Linked DNA regions of Pyrobaculum calidifontis JCM 11548. The main gene of each other region encodes a partner of the protein of the gene in region 3 in a complex. Links are inferred from orthologs where the notes say so. Each region holds a gene or a part of one and is shown on either strand. Other genes may lie near its edges.

Evidence for each region.
Region 1: the proteins of rpl12p (region 3) and PCAL_RS01155 are in contact, whole or in part, in a crystal structure (PDB 5H7L), measured with the Pyrococcus horikoshii proteins. The link is inferred for Pyrobaculum calidifontis JCM 11548 from one-to-one orthologs. Residues at the interface, in WP_010886059.1 of Pyrococcus horikoshii: Leu100, Ala101, Gly102, Leu103, Ser104, Ala105, Leu106, Phe107, Gly108; in WP_048053510.1 of Pyrococcus horikoshii: Pro161, Met164, Met165, Phe168, Ser169, Ile172, Val195, Glu196, Phe202, Leu211, Ser212, Val213, Met216, Lys222, Phe223, Asn224.
Region 2: the proteins of rpl12p (region 3) and PCAL_RS09710 are in contact, whole or in part, in a crystal structure (PDB 3A1Y), measured with the Pyrococcus horikoshii proteins. The link is inferred for Pyrobaculum calidifontis JCM 11548 from one-to-one orthologs. Residues at the interface, in WP_010886059.1 of Pyrococcus horikoshii: Met1, Val4, Tyr5, Leu8, Glu35, Ala36, Lys39, Ala40, Leu41, Ala43, Ala44, Leu45, Val48, Ile50, Val53, Ile54, Lys56, Ala57, Ala58; in WP_010886060.1 of Pyrococcus horikoshii: Asn95, Pro96, Phe97, Glu196, Ile199, Tyr201, Val205, Ile208, Glu210, Tyr213, Ile214, Met216, Leu217, Gln218, Ala220, Tyr221, Met222, His223.
Region 4: the proteins of rpl12p (region 3) and tuf are in contact, whole or in part, in a crystal structure (PDB 3WY9), measured with the Pyrococcus horikoshii proteins. The link is inferred for Pyrobaculum calidifontis JCM 11548 from one-to-one orthologs. Residues at the interface, in WP_010886059.1 of Pyrococcus horikoshii: Glu96, Glu97, Leu100, Leu103, Ser104, Ala105, Leu106, Phe107, Gly108; in WP_010885563.1 of Pyrococcus horikoshii: Lys125, Glu126, Phe129, Arg132, Thr133, Lys165, Leu166, Thr169, Lys324, Gln326, Leu359, Ala360, Ile369, Glu372, Ile384, Ile422, Ser423, Gln425.
Region 5: rpl12p (region 3) and PCAL_RS04150 share a complex: the UniProt entries of both Methanocaldococcus jannaschii proteins name them as parts of the 50S ribosomal subunit. The link is inferred for Pyrobaculum calidifontis JCM 11548 from one-to-one orthologs.

What each region holds. Positions count from the first base shown.
Region 1 is NC_009073.1:212,666-215,904, forward strand. Bases 121-3,053 are described here. They hold PCAL_RS01155 (elongation factor EF-2), read left to right. Parts: upstream 121-442; coding sequence 443-2,665; downstream 2,666-3,053. Other genes in these bases: PCAL_RS01150 (hypothetical protein), read right to left, coding at 121-301; PCAL_RS01160 (thiamine ABC transporter substrate-binding protein), read left to right, coding at 2,758-3,053. Outside these bases: more of PCAL_RS01150, read right to left, coding at 1-120; more of PCAL_RS01160, read left to right, coding at 3,054-3,239. UniProt on the Methanocaldococcus jannaschii protein: Catalyzes the GTP-dependent ribosomal translocation step during translation elongation.
Region 2 is NC_009073.1:1,695,653-1,698,801, reverse strand. What follows is about bases 229-3,071. They hold PCAL_RS09710 (50S ribosomal protein L10), read right to left. Parts: upstream 2,246-3,071; coding sequence 1,211-2,245; downstream 229-1,210. Other genes in these bases: PCAL_RS09700 (50S ribosomal protein L11), read right to left, coding at 2,942-3,071; PCAL_RS09705 (50S ribosomal protein L1), read right to left, coding at 2,277-2,945; mvk (mevalonate kinase), read right to left, coding at 279-1,211; PCAL_RS09720 (hypothetical protein), read right to left, coding at 229-282. Also shown: udp (uridine phosphorylase), read right to left, coding at 1-31; more of PCAL_RS09720, read right to left, coding at 34-228; more of PCAL_RS09700, read right to left, coding at 3,072-3,149. UniProt on the Methanocaldococcus jannaschii protein: Forms part of the ribosomal stalk, playing a central role in the interaction of the ribosome with GTP-bound translation factors.
Region 3 is NC_009073.1:583,791-586,987, forward strand. The notes cover bases 33-2,923. They hold rpl12p (50S ribosomal protein P1), read right to left. Parts: upstream 1,696-2,923; coding sequence 1,369-1,695; downstream 33-1,368. Other genes in these bases: PCAL_RS03310 (site-2 protease family protein), read right to left, coding at 33-47; PCAL_RS03315 (hypothetical protein), read right to left, coding at 176-646; PCAL_RS03320 (DUF2208 domain-containing protein), read left to right, coding at 694-1,389; PCAL_RS03330 (hypothetical protein), read right to left, coding at 1,792-1,995; PCAL_RS03335 (ATP:cob(I)alamin adenosyltransferase), read right to left, coding at 2,233-2,757. In the rest of the region: more of PCAL_RS03310, read right to left, coding at 1-32; prpB (methylisocitrate lyase), read left to right, coding at 2,960-3,197. UniProt on the Methanocaldococcus jannaschii protein: Forms part of the ribosomal stalk, playing a central role in the interaction of the ribosome with GTP-bound translation factors.
Region 4 is NC_009073.1:1,042,347-1,045,471, reverse strand. The notes cover bases 12-2,830. They hold tuf (translation elongation factor EF-1 subunit alpha), read right to left. Parts: upstream 2,179-2,830; coding sequence 844-2,178; downstream 12-843. Other genes in these bases: cmk ((d)CMP kinase), read left to right, coding at 2,510-2,830; PCAL_RS05895 (50S ribosomal protein L34e), read left to right, coding at 2,256-2,510; PCAL_RS05905 (helicase HerA domain-containing protein), read left to right, coding at 12-851. Outside these bases: more of PCAL_RS05905, read left to right, coding at 1-11; more of cmk, read left to right, coding at 2,831-3,064; PCAL_RS05885 (FAD-dependent oxidoreductase), read left to right, coding at 3,115-3,125. UniProt on the Methanocaldococcus jannaschii protein: GTP hydrolase that promotes the GTP-dependent binding of aminoacyl-tRNA to the A-site of ribosomes during protein biosynthesis.
Region 5 is NC_009073.1:745,813-749,108, forward strand. The notes cover bases 99-3,088. They hold PCAL_RS04150 (50S ribosomal protein L30), read right to left. Parts: upstream 1,869-3,088; coding sequence 1,329-1,868; downstream 99-1,328. Other genes in these bases: PCAL_RS04140 (GHMP family kinase ATP-binding protein), read left to right, coding at 99-401; galT (galactose-1-phosphate uridylyltransferase), read left to right, coding at 391-1,332; PCAL_RS04155 (30S ribosomal protein S5), read right to left, coding at 1,865-2,473; rnhB (ribonuclease HII), read right to left, coding at 2,498-3,079. Also shown: more of PCAL_RS04140, read left to right, coding at 1-98; PCAL_RS04165 (hypothetical protein), read left to right, coding at 3,109-3,282; PCAL_RS04170 (thiolase family protein), read right to left, coding at 3,279-3,296.

The DNA.
Region 1 (3,239 bases), 370 kb from region 3 along the record:
GCTTCTTGTCGAGCTCCAGCCTCCCCCCGCGTATGGCCACTTCCTCCACCTCGCCGTCGGGCTCCCATAGGAGGAAGGCCGTGAAGTCCACGGGGTTATCTGCCTCGTCTACGAACTCTAGGACTACCTTGTCGTCTGAGGGCTCCTCCGCCAAGGCCTCGAACCAGGCGCTCTTCTCTCTCACGGGGCTACTGTCCGCCGCCTCGCCTCCTTCTGTTAAGAGCTTCCACGCCAAGCCCCCACCCACGGCGGCAGATAGGCCCAGGATACCCCAGGTGAGGAATTTTCTTCTCGTAACCATAGGTCACTTTCTGTAGCGTTTTTTTTCTTTCGTTGTACAATTGCCTAAAGAATTTTTGGTTGTTGCCTAAATTTGCTGTGGGGCTCAGGTGCGGGGAGTAGTTATGTTAAAAGTTTATATATGTGTGGGTGTGGGGGGCTCATGTCGTCTGCTGTCAGGATTGTGGAGAAGCAGTTGGATGAGATTCTGGCTATTGCGAGGAACCCGGCGCAGATTAGGAACGCGGGCACTTTGGCGCATGTGGACCACGGGAAGACCACAACCACCGACTCTCTGCTCATGGGTGCTGGCCTTCTGTCGCCTAAGGTGGCGGGTAAGGCCTTGGCGATGGACTACGTGCCTATTGAGCAGTTGCGCCAGATGACGGTTAAGGCGGCTAACATCTCGCTGTACTTCGAGTATGGGGGTAAGCCCTACTTGATCAACTTCGTCGATACGCCGGGCCACGTGGACTTCACTGGCCACGTCACTAGGTCGCTGAGGGTCATGGATGGGGGGCTTGTGGTAGTGGACGCCGTGGAGGGGGTTATGACGCAGACGGAGACTGTGGTGAGGCAGGCTCTGGAGGAGTACGTGAGGCCTGTCCTCTTTATAAATAAGATCGACCGCCTTATCAAGGAGCTCAGGCTCTCGCCTCAGGAGATACAGCAGCGGATATTGTCAATTGTCAAAGACTTCAACGCGTTGATCGACATGTTTGCCCCGCCTGAGTTTAAAGACAAGTGGAAGATTGACCCCGGGAAGGGCCAGATGGCGATGGGCTCGGCGTTGCACAAGTGGGGCATCACGATCCCCATGGCGCAGAAGGCTGGGATTAAGTTCAGCAACATTGTGGACGCCTATGAGAAGGGCTATGTGGACAAGCTTGCTGAGGAGTTCCCCTTGTACAAGACCCTCCTCACTATGATCATTGAGCACGTGCCTCCGCCGAACGTGGCGCAGAAGTATAGAATTCCCAGGCTTTGGCGCGGCGACTTGAACAGCGAGGTGGGCAAGGCCCTCCTCGAGGCTGATCCAAACGGCCCCACAGTCATCGCGGTGAGCAAGGTTAACAAGGACCCGCACGCCGGCTTAATTGCCACGGGCCGCGTCTTCTCTGGCACAATTAGGGAGGGCGACGAGATCTACATAATTGGCAGGAAGATGAAGAAGAAGGTTCTCCAGACCTACATCTACATGGGCCCCACGAGGATCATCGTCCCCTATATGCCCGCGGGCAACATAGTGGCGCTCATGGGCGTAGACGAGGCGAGGGCAGGCGACACCCTCGTCACGCCCTCTCTCGCGGATATACCGCCCTTCGAGAGGATGAGGTACATATCTGAGCCCGTGGTGACCGTGGCTATCGAGCCCAAGAACCCCGCCGAGTTGGCCCGCCTCGTCGAGGCTTTGAAGGACTTGGTAATCGAAGACCCCACCCTCGACCTCAAGATTGACCAGGAGACTGGGCAAATACTCCTATCGGGCGTTGGCACCCTCCACTTGGAGATAGCAACGTGGTTGCTCAAGGAGAGGACTAAGGTTGAGTTCTCAGTGTCGCCGCCGTTGATACGCTTCAGAGAAACGGTGAGAGAGAGGTCGCAGGTCTGGGAGGGCAAGTCGCCGAATAAGCACAACCGCCTCTACTTCTACGTCGAGCCCCTCGACGAGACCACCGTCGAGCTGATCGCCACGAGGGAGATCACAGAGGAGCAAGACCCCAGGGAGAGGGCGAAGATCCTCAGAGAGAAGGCCGGCTGGGACACAGACGAGGCCAGGGGAGTCTGGGCCATCGACGACAGGTACTTCAACGTAATTGTGGACAAGACCACCGGTATCCAGTACTTGAGAGAGATTAGGGACTACATCATACAGGGCTTTAGGTGGGCCATGGAGGCCGGGCCGCTGGCGCAGGAGCCCATAAGAGGCGTAAAAGTCGTCTTGGTGGACGCGGTGGTGCACGAAGACCCTGCCCACCGCGGACCGGCGCAGATTATGCCGGCGACAAAGAACGCCATCTTCGCCGCCTTCCTCTCCGCCAGGCCCACTATATTGGAGCCGCTGGTTAGGCTAGACATCAAGGTGGCCCCCGACTATATCGGCGCGGTTACGTCTGTGATAAACAAGCACAGGGGTAAAATCCTCGACATGACGCAGCAGGAGTACATGGCGTTTCTAAGGGCCGAACTGCCCGTGTTGGAGTCTTTCACAATAAGCGACGAGCTCCGCGCCGCTGCGGCTGGGAAGATCTTCTGGTCAATGCAGTTCTCCAGGTGGGCGCCGTACCCAGAGTCCATGCTCGCGGACTTCGTAAAACAGCTCCGGAAGAAGAAGGGGCTGAAGGAGGAGATACCGAAGCCCACGGACTTCGTTGAGGCTTTTTAGTCAGCTTAGAAACACCTCTTCACCTCTCGCGTCACGGCCGTTTCATCACCCTTTTGGCAGAACTGTTTTAAATAGAAATTTTTTGTTATGCCATGTCAATAAGGGCCTTATTGGCAACGCTCATAGTCGTCGCCGTGTTGATAGTGGCCTTTTTGGCTCTTCAATCCCTTCAACAGCCGCCAAAGAGGCTTGTCATCGTCGGCCCGGCTGGGATCAGCGACTTGGGGAAGGCGCTTGCGAAAAAGTTCAGCGAGAAGTACGGCGTCAACGCCACCTTTGTGCCCCTGGGCGGCGCGGTGGAGATGGTGAACGAGCTTGTGCGCGCCAAGGACAACCCGCCTTGGGACGTGGCCATCGGTGTGCCGGAGTTCTACTACACCGTGCTCATCGAACAGGGGGTCTTGTACTGCCCTGGGCTAAAGGTGGAGGGCGTCCCGGCAGAGGAGTTTTGGGACCCCCACGGCTGTGTATACCCCCTGGACAAGTCATACATAGGCATTGTCTACAACGAGTCCGCCTTGGCCAAGCTCGGCCTACCGCCGCCGCAGACCCTCGACGACTTGTTAAAGCCTGA
Region 2 (3,149 bases), 1.1 Mb from region 3 along the record:
CCTTGTGCCCTATCTGCGGCCTTTGTGCCATGGCTACCCGGCAGTCCCCGTTTTTAAGCGTAGCGCTCTTACTAGGTTTATGAAAGAAAGTGCGCTTGACAGGGCGTTCAATGCCGTAAATACCGCATCGCCAATCAGTGCGGCGTAGATCGTGAGCGAGACGCTTCCGAGGAAGTAGAGTATTGTCAAATCTAGAGGCGGCGGGGGGCTTCTCCTCAAGATGTTCACGGCCCACGCCGCCGCTATTAATACAAGGCCCAGAAAGCCGAATAGCTGGATCATGCCCCGCCTCTGTATATGGAGACCTTGTAATACGCGTAGTTCATAGCCGTGAGAATTTTCTCAACGGCGTCTCCGTCTCTGGGCAGTATCAACACGGCGCCTCCTCTCCCAGCCCCGCTGATTTTACCCCCGTATACAAACGGCCTCAGTATCTCCAACGCCTGCACCACTCGGCTGTCTACCACGCCCAGGGCGCCAAGGAGCCAGTTGTTTATTTCCATAAGCTCTCCCACACAAGCCAGGTCTCCCGCCACGAGGCATTTGTGAGCCTCCTCAACCACTTCGCCGATTGCCTCAACCACGGCCTTAAGAGAGGGGCGGCGCTGCAACTTCGCCCTTACGTCTGCCACAATTTCGCCGGTAGTCCCCCTCCTCGGCAACAACAAGACGTAAAACTGGGGCAACTCGGCGCCTATTTGCTCGGCTCTGAAGGGGCTTGGCCAAATTTTTAAAAGGCCCCCCATGGCCGACACGGCGGTGTCCATGGGAGACGCGATGCCTTGAACCTTCAACTCAACGCTGTGGCCCAGCCTCGCAAGCTCCTCGGGACTAGGCCTTGCGCCGACGCACTGAGAATATGCCTTGAGCAACGCCACAGACACTGCAGCCGACGTGGCCAGCCCCACGCTGGGGGGAAAGTCGCTCTTGATCTTAAACGTCGCCCTCAAGTCCCCCCACCGCTCTCTCGCCACCTCCAGAGCCGCGTCGACGTAGGCAAAGAAGCGGCCTACGCCGACGCCCTCCACTCTGCCCCTCTCCGGGTAGTACACGGCCTCTGAGAGGGGGGCCACAGTCTCCACACGCAACTCGCCCCCTTCCTCACACTCGACATAGACCCCCTTATCTATGGCGGCGGCTATTGCCGGCTTGCCATACACCACCGCGTGCTCGCCAAAAAACTTGACGACACAGGGGGCAAATACCTTCATTAAAAGAGTGCGCCCAGAGAGCCGGCGATTTCCTCCTCGCTTGGGCCCTCTTTCTTCTCCTCAGCCTCCCCTCCCGCGGCGGGCTGTTGTTCAACTTGCTGCGGCTGGGCGGCTGGCTGCGGCGCCACTGCGACAGAGAGCCCGAGCTCCGGCGCCTTTGGCGCTACGGCGGCGGCCAGGGCGTTGGCCTCGGCAACGGCTCTGCTTAACAGCGCTGGGAGAGTCTCCTTGGTCACTACGCCGAGCTTGACAGCCAGGGCGAGGGCTCTCGCATGCGCCGCTGGTATAACCACTTGGAGCACTTCCCTCGTCGGATACACCACGTTGAGGGCCAAGTTTCTCGCGTAGGTGGCCGCCGCCTCTATCAGCTCTCTGTACTGCTTCACGTCGATTATGAGCTCCTCTATTGGGACAAAGCGTTTGCCCTTCCACAGCACTCCGATGAGGCGGAGCGACTCGAATATGGGCTCTATCCCCACTACTCTCAACACTTCGGCCATCTCGGGTGTAATCTCCTGCCCTGCCTTAGCCACCACTGTGTCTTTTGCAATCCAGATCTTGCCCTCTTGTACCCTAGTGGGTATCTTCAACTTGCCGAACTTGGAGATTATGGGGCCTGGCGATGCGTTAGTGGGGCCTGCGGGTATGACGATGTCGAAGGGCGCCTTGTCCCCCGGCCTGGCGGCTCTTCTAACCGCGTATTTGGCAACTAGTTTAACAACCTCTGCGGGGTTGTGATTTGTGAAAAAGAAGCCCACCTCGCCGCGGACTTTTTCAGCTATTTCAACCGGCACCCCGCCGTAGACCTTGGCGTATGCTATCTTGAACAGAGTCGGCTTAATTATCTTGACGGCGCCGTAGGGCCTGAGCTTGTACCTATACTCGCCGAGTATTCTGGCGGAAAGGCCGTGGAGGTCAAAGAGAAATACATACTGGTACTTCTGCAACAGCTCAGTGGCCTCTTGTACAATTCTGACCTTACGCGGCGGGTAGCTCTTCTCTCTGACATACTGCCTCTTGCCAATGGCGAGCATCAGGGATGGGGGATGGGGGATTTATATAATTTCAACGCGCTAAAACCTCAGCCGGCTTAATTCGCACAGGCGGCGACATGGTCTTCTTGATGTATATGTCTCTGAGGTACTGGCGTAGCGGGAACTTCCTATTTAGCTCCTCGAGCACTGCGAGTATGTTTGTCAAGATCTCCTCAGGCTTCTGCCCTTCTGCGCCAACTCTCACCTTTATCACTGGCTCATTCCTCAGCCTCACGCGCACAACTCTCCTCAGCCTCTCTACCACGGTTTTAACGTCGACGTTCGGCGGCACGACCTCGGGCATCTTCCCCCTTGGGCCAAAGATTGGGCCTATCACTCTGCCTAACAGCGGCATTAAGTCGGGAGGAGCTATAAAGAAGTCGTACTGCTTAGCCAACTTCCTAATGGCCCTCTTGTTTCCAGCCAGGCCCTCCACCTCCTGCCTCGTAATAACGGCGTCAACTCCCGCGTTCTTGGCCTGAGTCTCAAAGGCGCCATGGGCAAACGCGGCAATCTTATTGAGCTTAGGCGGGTGGGGCAACTCCACCAGGAGGTTGATACGATTCTCGGGCTTGCTCAAGTCGATGCCTCGAAGCACCACTATTAGCTCGACGCTCTGCCTAAACCGCCTCTTTTTCCCAGACTTGAGAGCCTCGTCAATCTTTTTCAACAAGGCCTCCCTTTGAACTACGGCGCTCATTGCGACCACTGAGATTCAAACTTTTTAAGTACTTCGTCGTATTTGCCCTCGTCGACTGCCTTAAGGACTTCGTCGGCCCTCTTCCCATCTACAAGAATGCCCATGCTCTTACACGTACTCAACAGCTGCTTAACAGCAGACTTGAGAGACTTAGACTTCAACTCGTCCCTCTTGAGCACCGCTATTTCGACAATTTTCTCAAAC
Region 3 (3,197 bases):
CCCACCACGGCGAACCAGCTCACCAAGAAGGCCACTAGCGGGTCCACGGAGGCCGCCCAGTAGGAGCTTAAAAATTATAACTCTAGGGAAAGCCCGGCGCCGAGCCTATACACGTTAAATCGGCGCTCAAGCTCCTTGACCAATTGAGGCGCCGTGTGCAAAGGCGCCACGCACCTCACGCCCAACAGCCTAAGCTCGGCCACAACTCTGTGTAAGAGGTAGGGGCTCTGCGAAGTGCCACCAAGCCCTCCCACGAAGCACCTCGCCTTGATCCCCGCCGAGACATTTCGCCGTATGGCACGGTGGACAGACCACAGGGAGAGACCACGACCCCGTCCACCACCATGAAGTTCTCCCGCCTCCCCTTAAACAAGAGGTAGCGCCTCCCCCTCACCCTCAGCTCGAGGTCATGCGGCGGATTGACCAGCGGCACGCGTAGAAGCTCAAAGCCGCCCACGTGGTGTGGGCTGTCTGGCATTCCCACGACGCCGACCACGGGCCTTGCCCCACTCGCCTTTAGAAACGCGTCCATGGCCTCTCTGCTACAGCTGTCGAAAAGCACGGCGTCGTCAATTAGTACGCCAAAGCCGTGGCTGGGCTCCACCGCGCCTGGGCTCTCGGAACACACGGCAGTTATCTTAACCACATGCGGGTCCATTGGAAAATTTATAAAACATGCGCCACGGCCCCTACATGAGGAGGTTGCTAATCTCGCTGGCATCTATACTGGCCTTCTCTGCAATTCTCACATTCTACCCCGGCGAATATTTCACAGCTATTCTGCTCTACTTTGTGCTATTCTTCGGAATAACTATCGCCATGGGTTTAAGAACCTATAGAAGAGGCATGGCTACAGTCCAGGAAATATCCAAGGGGAAGCCCCTCCTCGAAATAGACGAGAAAGAGGTGGGGAAAGTCATGGAAAAAGACAAAGAGCTTGTAGCAGAGTATAGAAGGCTCACTCGCTCCTCGCTCATACCGCTACTACTCCTCCCAGCCTTCATGGTGTTGGCCACGGTCCTCTTCCCCACTCTCCCGCCGCTCTTGGAATCTACGGCGGGGCCCGTAATAGGCGCCTACCCCGCCAGATTTCTCGCCTACGTCACAATATTTTCAATATTCTCCGCTATCTCGATGCTCTTGTTCAAGCCCCCCACAATGCCCAGGATAGTGAGAAACGTCAAGATATACGAGGGCGGAATGGTGGTAGACAAGGTGGTCGGGCTCAAGGCCCCCATCGAGGTAGAGGAATACACCGTCAACCCAGAGCGGCGATTTATACAATTTAAACTAAATAACCAGATATTTAGAATATATTACAAAGACGTAAAAGAACTTGACAGTATTTTACTAAAAATTATAAAGCCCTTAAAACAGCGAAGCCAGTGAGCCAGCGATCTCCTCCTCGCTCGGCCCCTTCTTCTCCTCTTCCTCTTTCTTCTCCTCAGCCTTAGCCGCTGGAGCCGCTCCTCCAGCCGCGGCCGGCGCCGCAGCGGCCGCAGGCGCTGCCACTGGGGCAAACGCGGCAGACTTAATGGCCTCGTCGATGTTCACCTCCTTTAACGCGGCCACCAGAGTCTTTATCCTAACCTCATCTGGCGTAATGCCAGCCGCTTGGAGCACCTTGGCCAAATTTTCCTCGTTTATTTCCTGTTTTGCGTAGTGCAACAGTAACGCCCCGTAGATGTACTCCATAGGCGGGCCCGAATAGGGGGTTTAAAAACTTAGCCCTAGCACAGCCCCGCTTGGTGGTCCAAGAGAACTCCGGCGGGTTGTCAAAAGAGCGGCGAATTAAACCTCCTCCACCTTCACGTTTTTGGCCTTCAGCTCCGAGATCAACTGCTCTGCCTTGTCGGGTGGCACCCTAATTGTGTAGAGATAGCCCGAGAGCCTCGCCTTTAGCTTCACGAAGTCCTCATATCGCTTTACTCTGACGACTTGGGCCTTCTCGCCGTATTTCTTCCAAAGTTCTACTAGGAAAATCTCCTTAGGCATGACGGCCCATAGGCGGGGATATATAAGTTTTAGGGACGTGGAGATGTACGACGCGTATCACACAGCTGGCTCACATGACGGCGAGAGGCGATCAGGTTTACGCGGGGCAGAGCCGTGGCTACGGTATAGAGGAGGTTGCTTAGGGAAGTGATTTGGCCGGGGTAACCCGCCAGGCTCATTCGCCCCACTCGGGGGTGTTGCCTAGGGCATTTATTGAGTAGAAGCTTGTTTATAAGCTTATCGCACCCTCCTGTGCCGGTACTGGATGTGGGGGAGCGTCCTCATTACTTCGAATGTCAGGTTGGAGAGCTGATTCATGAGCTTTGCCGCCGTGCTATCTAGTGATACAGCACGGCGCTCGGCCCACCGAATCCACACCCTGGCCTCGTCTACTGCTGAGCACTCTGGCGACGAGCAGGCCAGCCACGCCCTGAGGGGCTCGGGGGGCGCAATTGTATAGGCCAGCTTCAACGCGCGGCGGTATAGCTCGTAGGCTGTGTCTAAGTACTCGGGCTTGCCGGTGGCGAGGTAGAAGCCTAGCTCCATCAGCGAGAAGGCCACGAGGCGCATGATGCGGCTCTGCGGCCGTTGCAGGAGGTTCGCCGCCTTGTGGCTGTACGCCACTGCGGTGTCCAAGGCGCCGAAGAGCTTGACCACTGGATCGTCCTTCCTAGCTGGCCTGGCCTCCCCCTTCCAAAACACAGTGGTGTCTCCAGAGTCGCCGGGGCAGCGCATCCACAGTAGGCAAGGCTTAATGAGCACTATACTTTCCCCATCTTTAAATATAAATGCATCGTTTGGAATAGTGATGAGGCCGCTGAGCGTTGAGTCGTGACGCATTTTTCAGCCGGCTGACTCCCGCCTTAGTCGCAATTTTGACGAGTTGCAGTTATCGGTCTTTATCTTCTACGTGTGGGCCCCGTTGCCTTTATCAATGTTTATAATGTGGCGCAGTTGAAGGGCTATGATTGTTAAGAAAGGGAGGGTGGATGGGGCTAGGCTTCTCCGCGAGGAGCTCTCTAGGCCTGGCATTGTCCTCGTGCCGGGTGTGTTTAACGCGCTTACGGCTCTCATGGCCCAGAGCCTCGGGTTTAAGGCGGTGTATGTGTCAGGCGCCGCCGTCACTGCTTCAATGGCGTTGCCAGACCTCGGCTTAATTACGATGGACGAGATGGTGAAGACGGTGAAGTATATAACAGATG
Region 4 (3,125 bases), 460 kb from region 3 along the record:
GGGTGGGGATAAACCCCCGCAGTCTGCCGCCAAGGACCTTGGAAAAGATCCTCGCCGACTTGTACGGTCTCACAGACGCCCAGAGGCGGATACTGGAGGAGGGGTGGCAACAGGCGACGAGCTACGGCGAGAGACAGCCCCTAACCTCGGTGGAGGAGCTCGTAAAAGAGGTACTCGACGGCGGCAGACACGTGGCACCGCCTGGATACGCGGGAGAGATGGCCCTAAGAGGGCTGGAGGGCAGGCTGAAGTCCCTATTCTACAACAGCCCCATCTTCATAACCATGTACGGAGAGACCTACCAGGGAGAGCCGCTGAAGTTGATAGACCCCCAGGCCTACGCCACCTCGCCCAACATACATGTCTTCGACCTCTCTGGGCTAGACAGCCTAGACCAACAGATCTTCCTCGCAGTGCTCCTAGACCAGTTGTACAGACTCGCCACAAGGCGCAGAATAGCCACCACCTTCACAGTAGTAGAAGAGGCGCACATCTTCGCCCCCAGCTCCGCACAGTCTGTCAGCAGGAGCTACTTGGCGAGAATAGCAAGAGAGGGGAGAAAGTTCGGCCTCGGGCTCTGCCTAATAACACAGAGGCCGGCAAAGCTTGACCAAGACGTGGCCTCGCAGGCCATGACTCAGATCTTTAAACGCATGATAAACCCCAACGACCTAAAGTACGTGGCCAACGTCGCCGAGCAGCTGGAGGACCCACGGCTACTAAAGACCTTAAACGAGGACGACGCGGTGGTAGTGGGGGTGTCCGTCCCGGCGCCCCTGTTAATAACAGTGGGAGAAAGGTGGACAAACCACGGGGGTATAACGCCGAGGTTGAGAAAAGAGGTTACTTAATCTGGACCTGCGCCGGCTTAACCTCTAGTATTTGGCCAGCGGCAATTGTCCTACCCATGTCGCGGAGCGCGAAGCGGCCAAGCGGCGGGAAGTCGCTGAACTTCTCAGCCACCACAGGCTTAAGCGGCTTGATTTTCACAATGGCCACGTCGCCCTGCTTAATGAACTGAGGCTTCTGCTCCACGGCCTGGCCAGTACGTGGGTCAAGCTTAGACACCAGCTCCACTATCTGAACTGGCACAGTGGCCGTGTGTATGTGCATCACTGGCGCATAGCCAGGCCCAATCGCCGTGGGGTGCCAGAGAACTACAATACGGGCCACGATCTCCTCAGCCACCGTTGGGATATTGTCAACTTTGCCCAACACGTCGCCGCGCTTCACATCCTCCTTGTTAATGCCCCTCACGTTTACGCCAACGTTGTCGCCCGGCTGCGCCTGCTCAAGCTTCATGTGGTGAGTCTCAATAGATCTGACGTCGCCCACCTTGGCCGGCGGGACTATGACCACCTTGTCGCCCACCTTAAGCACCCCAGTCTCCACTCTGCCCACTACCACAGTCCCAGCGCCAGTGATGGAGAACACGTCCTGTATAGGCATTCTAAGCGGCTTGTCCGTAGGCCTGGGAGGCGGCTGGAAGGTGTCGAGAACTTCCAGAAGCGTCGGCCCCTGGTACCAAGGCGTGTTGGGAGACTTCGTTCTTACGTTGTCGCCCTTAATGGCGCTGACGGGTACAAAGTGGATCTTGCTGGGGTCATAGCCGAGGAGCTTGAGGAGCTTAGACACCTCAGCCTTCACTTGCTCATACCTCTTCTGATCGTAGTTAACAGCGTCCATTTTGTTCACAGCAACAACTAACTGCTGTATACCCAGCGTCCTTATCAAGAACAAGTGCTCTCTTCCCTGCCCCTGTGGGCCTATCGCGGTCTCAAACTCGCCCGGCCTCGCCGAGATTACGAAGAGGGCCGCGTCGGCCTGGCTGGCGCCGACGATCATGTTCTTCACGAAGTCCCTGTGCCCCGGCAAGTCGATAATTGTGATGAAGAGCTTCTGCGTCTCAAAGCCCACGTGAGTAGCCTCTATCGTCACGCCGCGCTCTCTCTCCTCTTTGAATCTATCTAGAATCCACGCAAATGCGAAGTCCTCCTTACCCATCTTCTTAGCCATTTCCTCAATCTCCTTAAACGCCTTCTCGTCCACGTACCCAGTCTCATAGAGCAGGCGGCCGACCAGCGTAGACTTGCCGTTGTCCACGTGGCCTACCACTGCTAGGTTTATGTGCGGCTTCTGTAGTGCCGTGGGTTTTGGTGGCAGTACTATAGACGGCATAGGCGTCGTTTATCCGCAGTCTTATAAATTTTTCGAGCCATGCCTAGAAACTTAAAAATTGGCAAATTCCACCGGTCATGCCCAGGCCAGCCTACCGCTCCCGGAGCCTAAGGAGAGTAAAAGTAAAGACGCCTGGGGGCCGCACAGTGGTACACTACGAGAAGCGCGCAAAGGGCGTGCCGAAGTGCGCCGTGACTGGGCAACCCCTCGGCGGGATGAACTCCAAAGTCTATAGATTTGGCATTTCCACACGGGCCCCAAGCAGGCCCTACGGCGGCGTTGTTTCCCACAAGGTATTAGCCAGGGCCATTAGGTACGCAGTACGCCGCTGATGGTAGTTGTAGCAATATCTGGACAGCCGGGCAGCGGCAAGACCACTGTGGCGCGGGAGGTGGCCCGGGTTTTAAAATTGCCCATGGTGTCTTCGGGGTCTATTTTTCGAGAGCTTGCGGCGAAATACGGCATGGATCTGCTAGAGTTTCACAAATATGCCGAGCAGAACACTGAGATAGATAAAATAGTGGACTCCATTGCCTTGGAGAAGGCCAAGGCCGGCAACGTGGTGCTAGAGGGCCACTTAACGGCGTGGATTGTCAGACCCTACGCAGATGTGTGTATATACCTCAAGGCGTCTAAAGAGGTTAGGGCCAGGCGAGTGGCTATGAGAGACGGCGTAAGCTTTGACGCCGCGTTGAGGGAGATAGAGGAGAGGGAGAGGCTGAACAAGAAGAGGTATTTGGCGATATACGAAATAGACATTGATAACCTATCTATTTTTGACTTAGTTTTAGACACATCTTACCTATCTATTAATGATACTGTCAGGATAAGCCTAGACTTTATATGTACTTCATTAAATTCAAAGTACATGAAAAACTTCTGTTAATTCGACAAAAGTAGAATATAGCGATATAAATAGCTCACTTTGAGTCTCACATGAAGTTCCT
Region 5 (3,296 bases), 160 kb from region 3 along the record:
CGCTTCTCAGCCACAGAGATGTCGTTGATCAGTTGCCAGAGCCGCTGAGGAGCAGGGTCTTGTTTACACTGAAAATGGAGAAGTCCACTGAGGAGGCGGTAGCCGTTTTGAAAAGTGAAATGTCTCCGCTGGAGAAGCTTAAACGGGTGGGCGAAGTAATGACGCAACAACACTGGCTATTGTCAAAGCTTTACGAAGTTTCTCTGCCCCAGCTAGACCTGCTAGTAGAACGCGCCCTGGCCGCGGGCGCGTACGGCGCAAAGCTCTCTGGCGCAGGCCTCGGCGGCGTAGTAATAGCGTTGGCCCCTGATATTCACACTGCGCAGAGAATTGTTAAAGAGGCAGAAGCACCCTCGTGGTGGATTGTGGAAGTGGATAGGGGCCTGGAGTATGGAGATTAGGAAGAACCCCCTCACTGGGGAGTACACCCTCGTCTCGCCCCACAGACTCTCTAGGCCGTGGCAGCCCGAGGGCTTTTGCCCATTCTGCCCCGGCGCGCCTGAGACAGGCCACGGCTGGGACGTCTTGTTGCTGCCCAACCGCTACCCCGTGGTAACCCCCACCCCTCCGAAACCATACACCGAGGACTTCTATGTCGCTCAAGAGGCGTATGGCCGCGCCTATGTGCTCGTGGAAACTTCTCAACACGACGTAGACGACTTAAGCGACTTGCCAATAGGCCAGATAGTTAAAGCGTTGAAGCTCGTGGTCGAGGCGGCGCGGGAGTCAGAGCGGGATGAGAAACTGGCCTACTTCTTCTACTTTAGAAACAAGGGGAGGGAAATCGGCGTGTCGCTTACCCACCCCCACTCCCAAATATATGTACTCCCCGTAGTGCCGCCTAGGGTAGCCCTGGAGCTGGCCCACTCAAAGAGGTGGTATAAGAGGCGTGGCGAGTGTTTACACTGCGCCATTGTGAAAAGGGAAGATAAACGTGTCATATATGAAAACCGCGGGTGGAAGAGCTTTACTCCGTACTACGCGAGGTGGCCCTTCGAGGCCCACGTCTACCCAAAGCGGCACGTGTCTTCTATAGTGGAACTCGGCGAAGACGAGCTAGTGGACTTGGCAGACGCCCTAAAAAAGACGCTATGCGCCTTTAAAAACGTCTTGGAGAAGCCAATGCCCTACATCATGGTAATGCACCAAGCCCCCCTCCGCCTAAGACTCCCCTACTACCACCTACACTTCGAAATATACGGCATGTACCGCCCCGACGGGAGACTGAAATACGCCGCCGGCGCTGAAACAGGGGGAGGACTATTCACCCTTGAGACAACCCCCGAGGAGGCCGCGCAGAAGCTGAAGGAGACAGCCGCGAGGCGGTGTTAGAGCATTCTCTTAATTAAGTCGTTGATCAAAGGCCCTCTGTAGCCCAAGTCGCCTCCCACAGAGAAGTGCAATTTTACACTGTTGAGGCCGCCTCTAGGCGGATGTAAGCGGAAGAAGGGCTTTAGGTATGGAATACACGGCGGCCGTTGCCCCTCCCTAGCCTTGAAGTCCTTTTTACACGCAAGCGTCTCTATCTCCCCGGAGATGTACGCGAGGGCCACTTCCTCAAAGGAGTTCCACCCCCACTTCTGGAGGTATTCAAGCGTAAGCGGCTTGTCGCCCACAATTCGCCCCCTCTTACGCAACACCTCTGCGAGAGTATCTGCGTCAATTTCCCCCCAAGTGACCCAGTCATTCACCCTTTCTATCATGCCCATGACACTTGGAGAGCCCACTACCACCACCATGGTGAACTTCCTCCTAAGCCTCAACAAGTCAAGCGTCGCGGCAATGTCACCCGGAGTGGTGGGTATACCTCTGAGCCTAATTACGGCGTAGCGGGGGTACACCGTCTTTTGCTCAGTTGCCGCCATCATAGCTTGAAGTAGTAGGTGTTTCTAAGAGCGTTGAACACCGCCAGCGCAAAGTTCAACGTAGTTCTAGTGTCGCCTCTAGTCTTTGTCCACACGTCCTTTATCCCCGCCAGACGTAACACCACCTTGGCCACGTCGCCTGCCACAAGGCCCACGCCCTTAGGCGCCGGGATTAACGTCACTTCTACGCTCCCGGACTTCCCACTTACCACAAATGGCACGCTGTGAGGCTCGTCGCAAGAACACTTCCAAGAGCCGCAGCCGCGCCTCACGGGCGTAATGTTCAACTTGGCCTCCCTAGTGGCCTTCTCAATGGCCTGCCTCACCTGTCTAGATTTCCCAATTCCCACGCCAACGTACCCATCCTCGTTGCCCACCGCCACCACCGCCTGAAACTGGTTTCTCTCGCCAGCATGCGTCTGGCGTTGGACTAGGTTTAGGTTTAAAAGCTCCTGCTTTAGTCCCGGGAGCAGAATATCCACAATCTCGGGCTCCTTTATTAGGAGGTTGTTCGCAAAGATCTCATCTATAGTCCTTATCTTCCCCTCTTTCACCATTCTCCCAAGAGCCGTCTTAGGCTCCCAAAGGCTTAAATCGACGACGCTCACGAGGCCTCTAAAACCGACCAGTTTTTATACTTTAAACCTCACCTTCCACGAGTGTCTAATACACTCGCTGGGCACGAGTCCGCGTTTTACAAACTCCACCGTACGCGGGTCAGAGGGGTAGCCACTGCCGAAGTCCCCCACCTCCCTCTTCAACAAGTCTATCAAGCGGTCTCTCACCACTTTGGCCACTATACTCGCCGCAGCCACCTGGGGCACGCGCTCGCCCTTGTTAAGCGCCACTATGCGCTTACCAGTGGCCATAGACAACGCGCTTCCATACCTCTCAGGCTTCACATCTGGCGAATCTACGTAGTACACATCGGCAGGGCACGTGGCCAACAACTTGGCAGTGTAGTCTATCTCAAGCGCGTTGAGGAGGCCCTTAGACGTATACATGTCCACTATGTGCGGCTCCACTACTATGTAGTTTACGCACTCCGCCACCTCCAGCACTCTGGCAAACACCCTCTCCCTAGCCCCAGGGCTCAAGGCCTTGGAGTCCCTAACCCCCACCCCTAGGAGGACGTCGCTGTCGCCAACTACCACAGCTATCACCAACGGCCCCACCAGCGGCCCCCTACCCGCCTCATCGACGCCTCCGATCACGGTTAAATAGGGTCTGCTCAATAAATCTTGTGGAAATCCCACAAGATCTCAAGTCGTATCTACAGGTGGAGGTGGATCAGTGGGACGTGGCGCATATAGTGTGTATAAAGTGTAAAAAGAGATTTTTCACCGTGAGAGATGCCGCGATACACTTGTACCGTGTCCACGGGGTAAAAGTTGCCCAAAAATACGCCGAGACTTAGACAAGCTCAATGGC